Regions from separate parts of the Bacillus thuringiensis genome, predicted to be linked through region 3. Evidence: riboswitches for the same ligand, from Rfam matches in the RefSeq annotation. Region 3 holds a riboswitch; each other region holds the start of a gene.

Region 1 (3,291 bases), 330 kb from region 3:
AAAATTATAACCTTCTGTCGTTGCACTCATAAACTTTTTCACAAAGTCTTTATCTTGCTTCGTATGTTTTTCACTCGTAATAATAACAGGACTATAGAAATCAAGCGCTGGATCTAAGTCCTTCACCATAATCGTATTTAACTCTTTTCCTTGACGCTTCGCTTCAATACCATCCCAACCGTAATAAATCCATTCGAAATCTGCATCACGGCCGATTGATTTAAAGAAATCTGTTTGTCCTAAGATAATTTTTTCAACTTTATTAAAATCAGCTTGATGCTTATCCATAATCGTCTTTAATGTCGCTTCTTCCGCTGGTCCTCCCCAGCCGCCATAACGTTTACCTTCAAAAGCTTTCGGTGACGTCATATTATCTTTCTTAAGCGATGCAAAAGCTGAAGTGTTATGCTGAATAATCGCGCCTACAGACACAACAGGGATCCCTTCCACACGAGCTAACGTTACATTTTCTTGTGCGCTTATTGCGAAGTCAGCTTTTCCTGATGCTATCATTTGCTCTGCTGTTACATTGTCACCTGGTTGAATAATTTCTACATCTAATCCTTGCTTTTTGTAATAATCTTTCGCTTGCGCTACATATAAGCCAGTATGATTCGTATTTGGAAACCAATCTAATACTACTTTTACTTTTTGATCTTTACTTGCGCTTTCTTCTTTCTTCGCCGGATTACATCCAGCCACACCTACTGCTAATAAGGCAGCTAACATAACTTTTAAACCTTTTTTCATTTTCTGCCGTCCTTTCTATATATCCATGGTGCTGTTATTCTTGCCATAAACTCTACGATAAAATACAGGCATAATGTCACCATAACGATGATTGCTGCAACACCAAATACTCGGGCAGTCAAAAAGGATTTTGTAGCCCTCGTAAGCATAACCCCTAATCCTTCACTTGCACCGAGCCATTCTCCGATAATTGCCCCCATTACGCTATATGTAACTGCAATTTTTAAACCTGAGAAAAAGTATGGGAGCACTGCTGGAAATTTTACTTTCTGGTAAACTTGCCACTTTGTCGCCTTCATTGTTTGTAACAGCTTCAACATGTTTTTATCTACTGTTTGAAAACCTTCTAAAATACTAAGCGCAATTGGGAAGAAACAAACGAGTATTACGACCATTACTTTTGGCAACATCCCATATCCAAACCAAATAATAAATAGCGGTGCAAGTACAACGATTGGAATTGTTTGCGAAATAACGAGCAATGGATTTATTAAAATACGAAATAACGGTATAACGTCCATAATAATTGCGATGCTCGTCCCCAATAAAATTGCAAAGAATAGTCCAATTATAACTTCCTGCAGTGTTTGCATCGTATTTGGTAATAGTAAATCTTTCATCCCAATTAATTCTTGAACAATGGCAGAAGGCTTTGGTAAAATCCACGGTTCGATTTTAAATAATGAAACAGATCCTTCCCATATTGCAATGAGAAGGATAAGCCAAATAGTTGTAATAAGTTTAGATTGCTTCTGGTTTTTCATATTCATCACGGTACTTCCAAACCTTTTCATCTATTGTTACACCAGTGCTTGGACGATAATGGATTTTAATAGAAGTAATCACTTCTTCTGCTCCAGCATCGACGCAAGCTTGTTGCGCACGTTTAACGACATCAAGAAGTACATCTAATTCTCCTTCCAAAGTTGTTTCCATTGCCCCTACTTCATAACGAACTCCCGATTGTTGCACAACTTCAATTGCTTTATCGACAACAGAATATACATCTTTCGTTTTCGCTTGTGGTACTACTGAAAATGACATTGTAACTTGTTGTGACATAATAAAATCCCCCTTATAAAATTAAATTTCAAAAATAAGAAAAGGCTTTCCTACTGCGTAGGAAAGCCTTGTATGCAAGTTATTATAGAATAACATATGCTACATCACTTTAAGTAACTCCCTACGCTGGCATTATCCAGATCAGGTTGAGGGTCGATGTTTACTTACATCCTCTCAGCCAATTGGCTCCCCGGTCCTTAATTCGTTTTCATTGTAGCATGATTTATTTTATTGAACAAACAAAAGCATGCATAATCATTTCATTATTTTTGGAAAATATCCAACTTTTTCACCATGAGCTAATAACTGCTGTATAAATTCTTTATTGATTGCTGGTACTATCAATTCTTTTTTCTTAATCCATTCATTCGTTCTACGTGTACCCATTACAATTTCAGATTGCTGCGCTCCATCTCCTGCAACTTGAGAAGCAATTAACTCAGCTACTACTTCATTTCCCTTCGCTAATTCAAGTCCGGTATTTACATATTCTGAAAGTGGAACCATTTCAAGATTGTATCCACACTCTCCAATTAGCTGTATAAATTGTTCAAACTCAATTTGATGTGGATGACAGATGTGCAACGTTTCTCCATCTATTTGTGAATCTTGTACATACGTTACAATTGATTTACTAGCAAAATCAATTGGTGTGAAATCGATTCCCCATTTCACATTAGGAGCTTGTCCAATAAGTAGCATCGCTTTAATAAGACGATAGAATGCGTTTCCTTCGATATTTTGTTGGAATACACCTGTCTCTGAATGACACGCTAAGTTACCTGCACGATAAATATTTCCACGGACACCCTCTTGTATCGCTTTACGAACAAGGTTTTCTGCCTGTAATTTGCTATCAGAATACACATTCTCTAACTCTACATCGTAATTAAAATCACCTGTTTCCACATATGTGTCCCATTGCTCTATTGCTAATTCTATCGGAATACCAATTGTTGAAATAAAGTGGAATGATGCTCCTTCTTCCGCTAGGGCTAACATACGACTCGTTCCTTGCACATTCACATTTTCAAACTGGGCTACATCTCCAAAATGTCTTACATCTGCACCGCAATGAATCACCGTATCAACTTTGGAGTGAATAAATTTATCCTCATCCATACCAAGATACTCTGCCCCAAGATCACCAGGTACTGCTGTTATGCGTTGCAACCATTCTTGACTTATATCTTTAAAGTAATTTGTTAATGTATTAACAATTCTTTGTTGTATATCTTGCGTCGGTCTTACTAAGCAATAAATATGTGCTGTTGTATCTTTTAATAATTCATACAATATATGTGAACCTAAATAACCTGTAGCTCCCGTTAAAAAGATATTTGAAACTTTGCTGTCTGTCACTTCATTTATACGGGAAATTGGATCTGGCTCATGTATAACTTTATATTCATGGAATACTTCTTCTTCCTCAACTTTTAATTCTCTTTGAATTTGTGCTAACCCATATATCGTTCGTTC
Region 2 (3,291 bases), 1.7 Mb from region 3:
TACTTCATTATATGGAAATGAAAGGTGTAGACATTTCTAATAAAGATATTCTAATTACAAATGGATTTACAGAAGGATTGGATATTGTACTCTCTTCTTTATCAAAAAAATCCGGTCGTGTCATTTGTGAGAATCCAACTCATCACGCTGCACTAAAGCTGTTCCGCTTACATGGCCTTGAAGTTCATGGGATTGATATGAATGAGGATGGTATTGATACGAATGAAGTTGAAAAAAGCTTGCGTGAAAAAGATTTTGATTTTGCATATTTAATTCCTTCTTATCATAATCCAACTGGTATTGTTACGAGTTCAGAGAAAAGAACGGAATTGATGAGATTATTCTCAAAATACAAGGTTCCTATTATAGAGGACGGATTTAATGAAGAATTACGTTATTCAGGTTCACATTTAGCTCCATTATTAACGTTTGCTGGAGCTGGCAATAATGTGATTTATATTAGTAGCTTTTCAAAGGTACTTTTCCCTGGTTTACGTGTAGGCTGGATTATTGCAGATAAAGAGCTGATTCATTATTTAGAAAGCGTAAAAAGAGCAAGAACGATTCACACATCTACGTTAGATCAAGCTGTTCTGTTTCAATATTTACATGAGGGATATTTTGAAAAATATTTAAAAAAGGCAAGATCTGTTTATAAGAAAAAATATGATTTAGCTGTCGGGGCATGTAACCAGTACATTCCTTTCAAAAGAATGACTGGAGATGGTGGACTTCATTTATTTATAGAGCTAGAAGAGCATATGAATGCTCGCACACTTTTACAAAAGTGTTATGAGAAAGGCGTTACGTTTTCACCTGGAGATGTTTTTTACTCTGGTGAAGAAGGAACGAATACTTTCCGATTAGGATTTTCACGCTTGAAAGAAGAAGAAATAGTTCGGGGAATCAAAATAATTGGTGATACAATAAAAAATGAAATTTGGAGTTGAGGGAATGAGAATTGGCGTTATTATGGGCGGGGTATCGTCTGAAAAGCAAGTATCAATTATGACTGGAAATGAAATGATCGCACATTTAGATAAAAGTAAGTATGAAATAGTTCCAATTACATTAAACGAAAAAATGGATTTAATTGAAAAAGCGAAAGACATTGATTTTGCATTGCTCGCATTACATGGAAAATACGGAGAAGATGGGACAGTTCAAGGAACACTGGAGAGTTTAGGGATTCCTTATAGCGGAAGCAATATGTTATCTAGCAGTATATGTATGGACAAAAATATTTCGAAAAAGATTTTACGTTATGAAGGTGTAGAAACACCAGATTGGATTGAACTTACAAAAATGGAGGATCTAAATCTTGATGAGTTAGATAAGTTAGGATTTCCATTAGTGGTAAAACCAAACTCTGGCGGATCGAGTGTCGGGGTGAAAATCGTTTACAATAAAAATGAATTGATCTCAATGCTAGAAACTGTATTCGAATGGGATTCTGAAGTAGTAATTGAGAAGTATATAAAAGGTGATGAAATTACATGTTCCATTCTGGATGGAAAACAGTTACCTATAGTTTCAATTCGACATGCAGCCGAGTTCTTTGATTACAATGCAAAATATGATGATACTAGTACAGTTGAGGAAGTTATCGAACTTCCAGCAGAAATTAATGAACGTGTAAATAAAGCATCACTTGCTTGTTATAAAGCATTAAAATGTAGTGTTTATGCAAGAGTTGATATGATGGTGAAGGACGGAATTCCATATGTAATGGAAATTAATACATTACCAGGGATGACACAATCAAGTTTATTGCCAAAAAGTGCAGAAGCAGCGGGAATTAGTTATAGTAAACTATTAGATATGATTATTGAAACATCATTAAAAGTGAGAAAAGAAGAAGGTTTTTAAGATAGTTATATAACGAATTCTTTTGACAGTTTCACGAAGTATGCTATGATGAATACATTATAAAAACAAAATATTTATCCACTAGGGGGGCCTTTTATAGGCTGAGATCAAATGTGATTTTGAGACTCTTAGTACCTGATCTGGTTAATGCCAGCGTAGGGAAGTGGGAAAGACGTTGCTATTTAATGAGTAAATAAATACTGTCAATTTCACTTTCTTTACGCCTGTAAAGAAAGTTTTTTTATTTTACAGCTTTAATAATTGTGGATAAATACTTATATTTTATACATTATTGGAGGGATTTTAATGACTTTTTCACAATCATTACGTAAAGAAGTAGATTCAATTTGGGAAGCGAGTTTTAACCATCCTTTTGTAAAAAAACTTGGTGAAGGAACGTTAGATTTAGCTAGTTTTCGCTATTATGTGCTTCAAGATTCATATTATTTGAGTCATTTTGCTAAAGTACAAACTTTAGGAGCTGCAAAAGCTCTTGAATTAGAGACGACAGCTCGTATGGCACATCATGCTCAAAATACATATGAGGCAGAGTTATCTTTACATGAGAATTTTGCTAAAAAGCTAGGGATAACAAAAGAAGAAAAAGATAATTTTATTCCTGCACCAACTGCATATGCGTATACTTCACATATGTATCGTGCTGCGTATGAAGGACATTTAGGAGATATCATTGCAGCAATTTTACCTTGCTATTGGTTGTATTATGAAATTGGTGAACGCTTAAAAGAGTGCCAGCCGGAAGAGCCAATTTATAACGAATGGATTTCTGCTTATGGATCTGATTGGTTCCGTACGCTAGTTGAAGAACAAATTACACGTTTAGATACTATCGCTGAAAAAGTAACAGAGGCAGACCGCAAGCGTATGAAACAGCATTTTATTATTAGCAGTCAATATGAATATTCATTTTGGGAAATGGCTTATACATTAGAAAAATGGCCAGTGGATACAGACGTAAAAGATGTAATTGGATGAAGAATAGATGTAATGTTATAGATAGGTATGGATAATATCTATCTATATATATTTCTTATCAAATTTGCGCAAAGTCGATAGTGCTGAGGAAATGCTGAAATGGCATATCGATAAGTTAGCTAGTTTAATTGTCTACGCATTAAATGGATAAACTACTGTCACATATATTTTACAATAAAACGGATATGTTACTAAGCTAACTTCAGATGCACAACGTAATGAGATGAAATTTTACCTTGAACGTAAAGCTTGGAGGTATGAAGTTAAATAAGAAAAGAAACCCGCACTGTTAGCTGTAACGGAGTTGTTTTTTCTTTGCAGGAATTTCTAAATTACCATGAAGTGCTGTTAACACAATATGCAAATATGCATATTGTGTTTTTTTGAGTTCTTTTTGTGTTAAAATCAAATATAGAGATATGGAAA
Region 3 (3,291 bases):
GCGCTAACACTTCCGGTTTATATAAATCTTTTCGTGTTCTGTTATGATCAAGCGGTACAATCCGCTCAGTCAAAGTCGTTATCGGCTGCTGTTCCACTACTAAAACTCGGTTCGAAAGAAATAACGCTTCTTCAACATCATGAGTAATGAATAAAATTGTTTTTTCCCACTCTTGCCATTGTTCAAACAACCATTCTTGTAAAGAGGCCTTCGTTAAAGCATCTAACGCGCTAAACGGTTCATCTAATAACAATATCTCCCCGCCCGTTAATAAAGTTCGGATAAAAGATACGCGTTGCCTCATACCACCAGATAAATCTTTCGGATGTTTTGTCTCATATCCTTGTAAACCAAATTTATATAACAGTTCCTTTGCCTTTACTTGTGCTTCTTTCTTCTGTACACCTTGGCACTCTAGCGGCAAGGCGGCATTCTCAATAATTGTTCTCCACGGCAAAAGCATATCTTTTTGCGGCATATACCCTACAGGATGGTGCTTTGTTTCTGTCAGTTCTATCTGTCCAGTACTTACCTTCTCTAGGCCTGTAATAAGGCGAAATAAAGTACTTTTCCCACATCCACTCGGTCCGATAATACTGACAAACTCTTTCTCATGTATAGAAGCATTTAATTCATGGATGATTGGTTTCTCATCGTAATGAAAAGAAACATTATGAAACTGTAGTATGTTCTTCCTCCTCAAATCCCCACATCTCCTTACGATAGGACATATCCCAGAATAAATATTCAAATCGACTGGAATATAAGAAAATCTCCTCTAATCTATCTAGTTCTTTCTCAGACTTTCCAACTGCCATTTCATTTAATAAATCTATTAACCAAATACAAAGATTACCGTATTCTTCCGAACTATATCCTTGAATCCACTCACCAAAAAACTCATGATCTCTTGCTCCAGGAATATCATTTAAACGCTTTCCAATTTCCCAGTAGCTCCACATACAAGGAAGAAGCGCTGCTATTAATTCCGCAAGTGTGCCATTTTGAGATACAGACATCATGTAATTTGTATAAGCTAAATTTTTAGCAGATGGTTTCGCAGACTCTATCTCCTCTATAGAAATTCCAAGTCTTTTTGCATATTGTTTATGGATTGTCATTTCGCCATTTAATATTCCATCAATTTGTTCAGCGAACTTTCCCATTACTTGTGGATTCGTTGCTTTTACAACACCAATCGCATATAACTTTGCATAATCTAGCAGATATAAATAATCTTGAATAATATAATACTGGAATTTATCTTTTTCTAACGTGCCATCTCCCATACCCACTACAAACGGATGATTATGACTCATCTCCCAAACTGGTTGCACAGTTTCTAATAATCTATCGCAAAATTTCATTTCTCTATCCCCTTTCAATATATGTATCTAAATAAAAAACCACTTCTATATATAAGAAGTGGTTACAGCAAATAAAATTATACATTTATTCGATGTTCCACTTCCCTTCGCTAGTATTACCTAGATCAGGTGTTATAAGGGTTAAGGATTATTCCTCTCTCAGCAAATCAAGCACCCCTAGTGGTTTCAATATGAAATTTTCAAATAAAAAAGCCCCGTTTCTATACGCAAAGAAACGGGGACTCATTGTTAGTGTCCGAATTGCTTCCCTACGCTAGCATAATCTAGATCAGGTAATAAAAAGGATCAAAGGCTTACGGCCTACTCTCAGCTGGCAACACCAGCTCTCCTAGCAAACTATAAAATTATCACTGTCAGTATAACACCCTAATAAGACATCATCAACTGTTTTAATTTTCTTAATTATCAACAAAATATTGAAGTTATAAAATACATACATTCTATTTTAGAAAATAAAACCCCAATTAATTGTATAAAAGGGAATCATTATCCTCAAAAAATTTATTTTTATATTGATTTCATATTACATTTATGTGAATACACCCACTATATTATATCTTTATACTATAATAAAATTACAACTATACAACTAGAGGAGGTCTCTATTCCATGAATATGAAAGCTACTGCTTTAACAGCAACTACTGTAGCGATTGCTTCTTTACTTCCTTCTATGGGTGAAACAAATGTACAAAAAGCAAACGCTGAACAATTATCTAATATTAAAACTGGGTATGTCAAAGTCGATCAAGTAGCATTACATACAAAAGATAACGTAAAAAGCACATCAATTGATACAATTCGCTTTAATACAAAAGTGAACATCCTTGAAACAACTAATGGTTGGTATAAAGTATCTGTTCATAATAAAGTAGGTTATGTACAAAAAGATGCTATTTTACTAAAAAACAAACTTCAATCTAATGATCAATACATCGTCAATGCTAATGCATTAAACGTTCGCTCTGAACCTAATTTAGAATCTTCCATTTTAGATGTATTACCAAATGGCAAGTTCATTACCGTTCAAGAAGATCAAGGCGAATGGTATAAAATATCACACAATGGCCAAACAGGTTACGTACAAAAAGCATTCGTTTCTAATGGTTCACAGCCCTTAGTAAAAGGAATCACCGTTCAAAATAATACAAAATATACTGTTGCAACACCTAATCTGAATGTACGTAGCAACACTAGTACAAGTAGCGCTCTACTCGGTTCATTACAAAACGGTACACAAGTACAAGTAGTAGAAACTGTAGGAACTTGGTATAAAATTCGTTTTGGCACAGGATACGGATATGTAGCAAAACACTATGTAGTACAAAATCAACCACAAGCTAAAACAGAGCAACCTTCATCTATTCCAGCTGCTTTCAAATTCCCTGCTCAAGGAAGAATTAGCTCAACCTTTGATATACGCTGGGAACAAATGCATTATGGTATAGATATTGCCGCTCCAGGGAACGTCTCTATCCAAGCTGCTGCTGCAGGTAAAGTTGTGAAATCTTATTATTCAGCTAGCTATGGAAATGTTGTGTTCATTGCGCATCAAATCAATGGGAAATTATATACAACTGTTTATGCCCATATGAAGGATCGCACTGTACAAACTGGTGATCAAGTACAAACTGGACAATTAGTAGGTCATATGGGAAACACAGGTCATTCATACGGGCAACATCTTCATTTTGAATTACATAATGGAGAATGGAATTTTGAAAAAACAAATGCAGTAAATCCACTGCCATATTTAGTTAGGTAAATTGTATGCCACGCAATATACCTCTTATAATTGAATACGTAGCCTTTTTAGGTTTAATCTGTTGTTTAATCATTTACAATACAAACATTGTATTTTTATCTATTATTATTGCTTTTGTTGCATTAGAAATTATGATGGA

What was found. A riboswitch is a leader RNA that binds a small molecule or an ion and turns the genes downstream of it on or off. The one in region 3 is predicted to bind thiamine pyrophosphate.
Region 1: another riboswitch for thiamine pyrophosphate. It lies ahead of AC241_RS02225 (MTH1187 family thiamine-binding protein); the one in region 3 lies ahead of tenA (thiaminase II).
Region 2: another riboswitch for thiamine pyrophosphate. It lies ahead of tenA (thiaminase II); the one in region 3 lies ahead of tenA (thiaminase II).

What each region holds. Positions count from the first base shown of each region.
Region 1 covers NZ_CP012099.1:424,540-427,830, reverse strand. The annotation lists gene AC241_RS02235 (ABC transporter substrate-binding protein) at 1-750, opposite strand, end outside; gene AC241_RS02230 (ABC transporter permease) at 747-1,520, opposite strand; gene AC241_RS02225 (MTH1187 family thiamine-binding protein) at 1,492-1,812, opposite strand; TPP riboswitch at 1,914-2,015, opposite strand; gene AC241_RS02220 (non-ribosomal peptide synthetase) at 2,068-3,291, opposite strand, start outside.
Region 2 covers NZ_CP012099.1:2,485,758-2,489,048, forward strand. The annotation lists gene pdxR (MocR-like pyridoxine biosynthesis transcription factor PdxR) at 1-950, shown strand, start outside; gene AC241_RS12780 (D-alanine--D-alanine ligase) at 955-1,869, shown strand; TPP riboswitch at 1,943-2,048, shown strand; gene tenA (thiaminase II) at 2,176-2,865, shown strand.
Region 3 covers NZ_CP012099.1:750,151-753,441, reverse strand. The annotation lists gene AC241_RS03890 (ABC transporter ATP-binding protein) at 1-703, opposite strand, end outside; gene tenA (thiaminase II) at 672-1,367, opposite strand; TPP riboswitch at 1,453-1,556, opposite strand; TPP riboswitch at 1,617-1,728, opposite strand; gene AC241_RS03880 (SH3 domain-containing protein) at 1,998-3,152, shown strand; gene AC241_RS03875 (hypothetical protein) at 3,158-3,291, shown strand, end outside.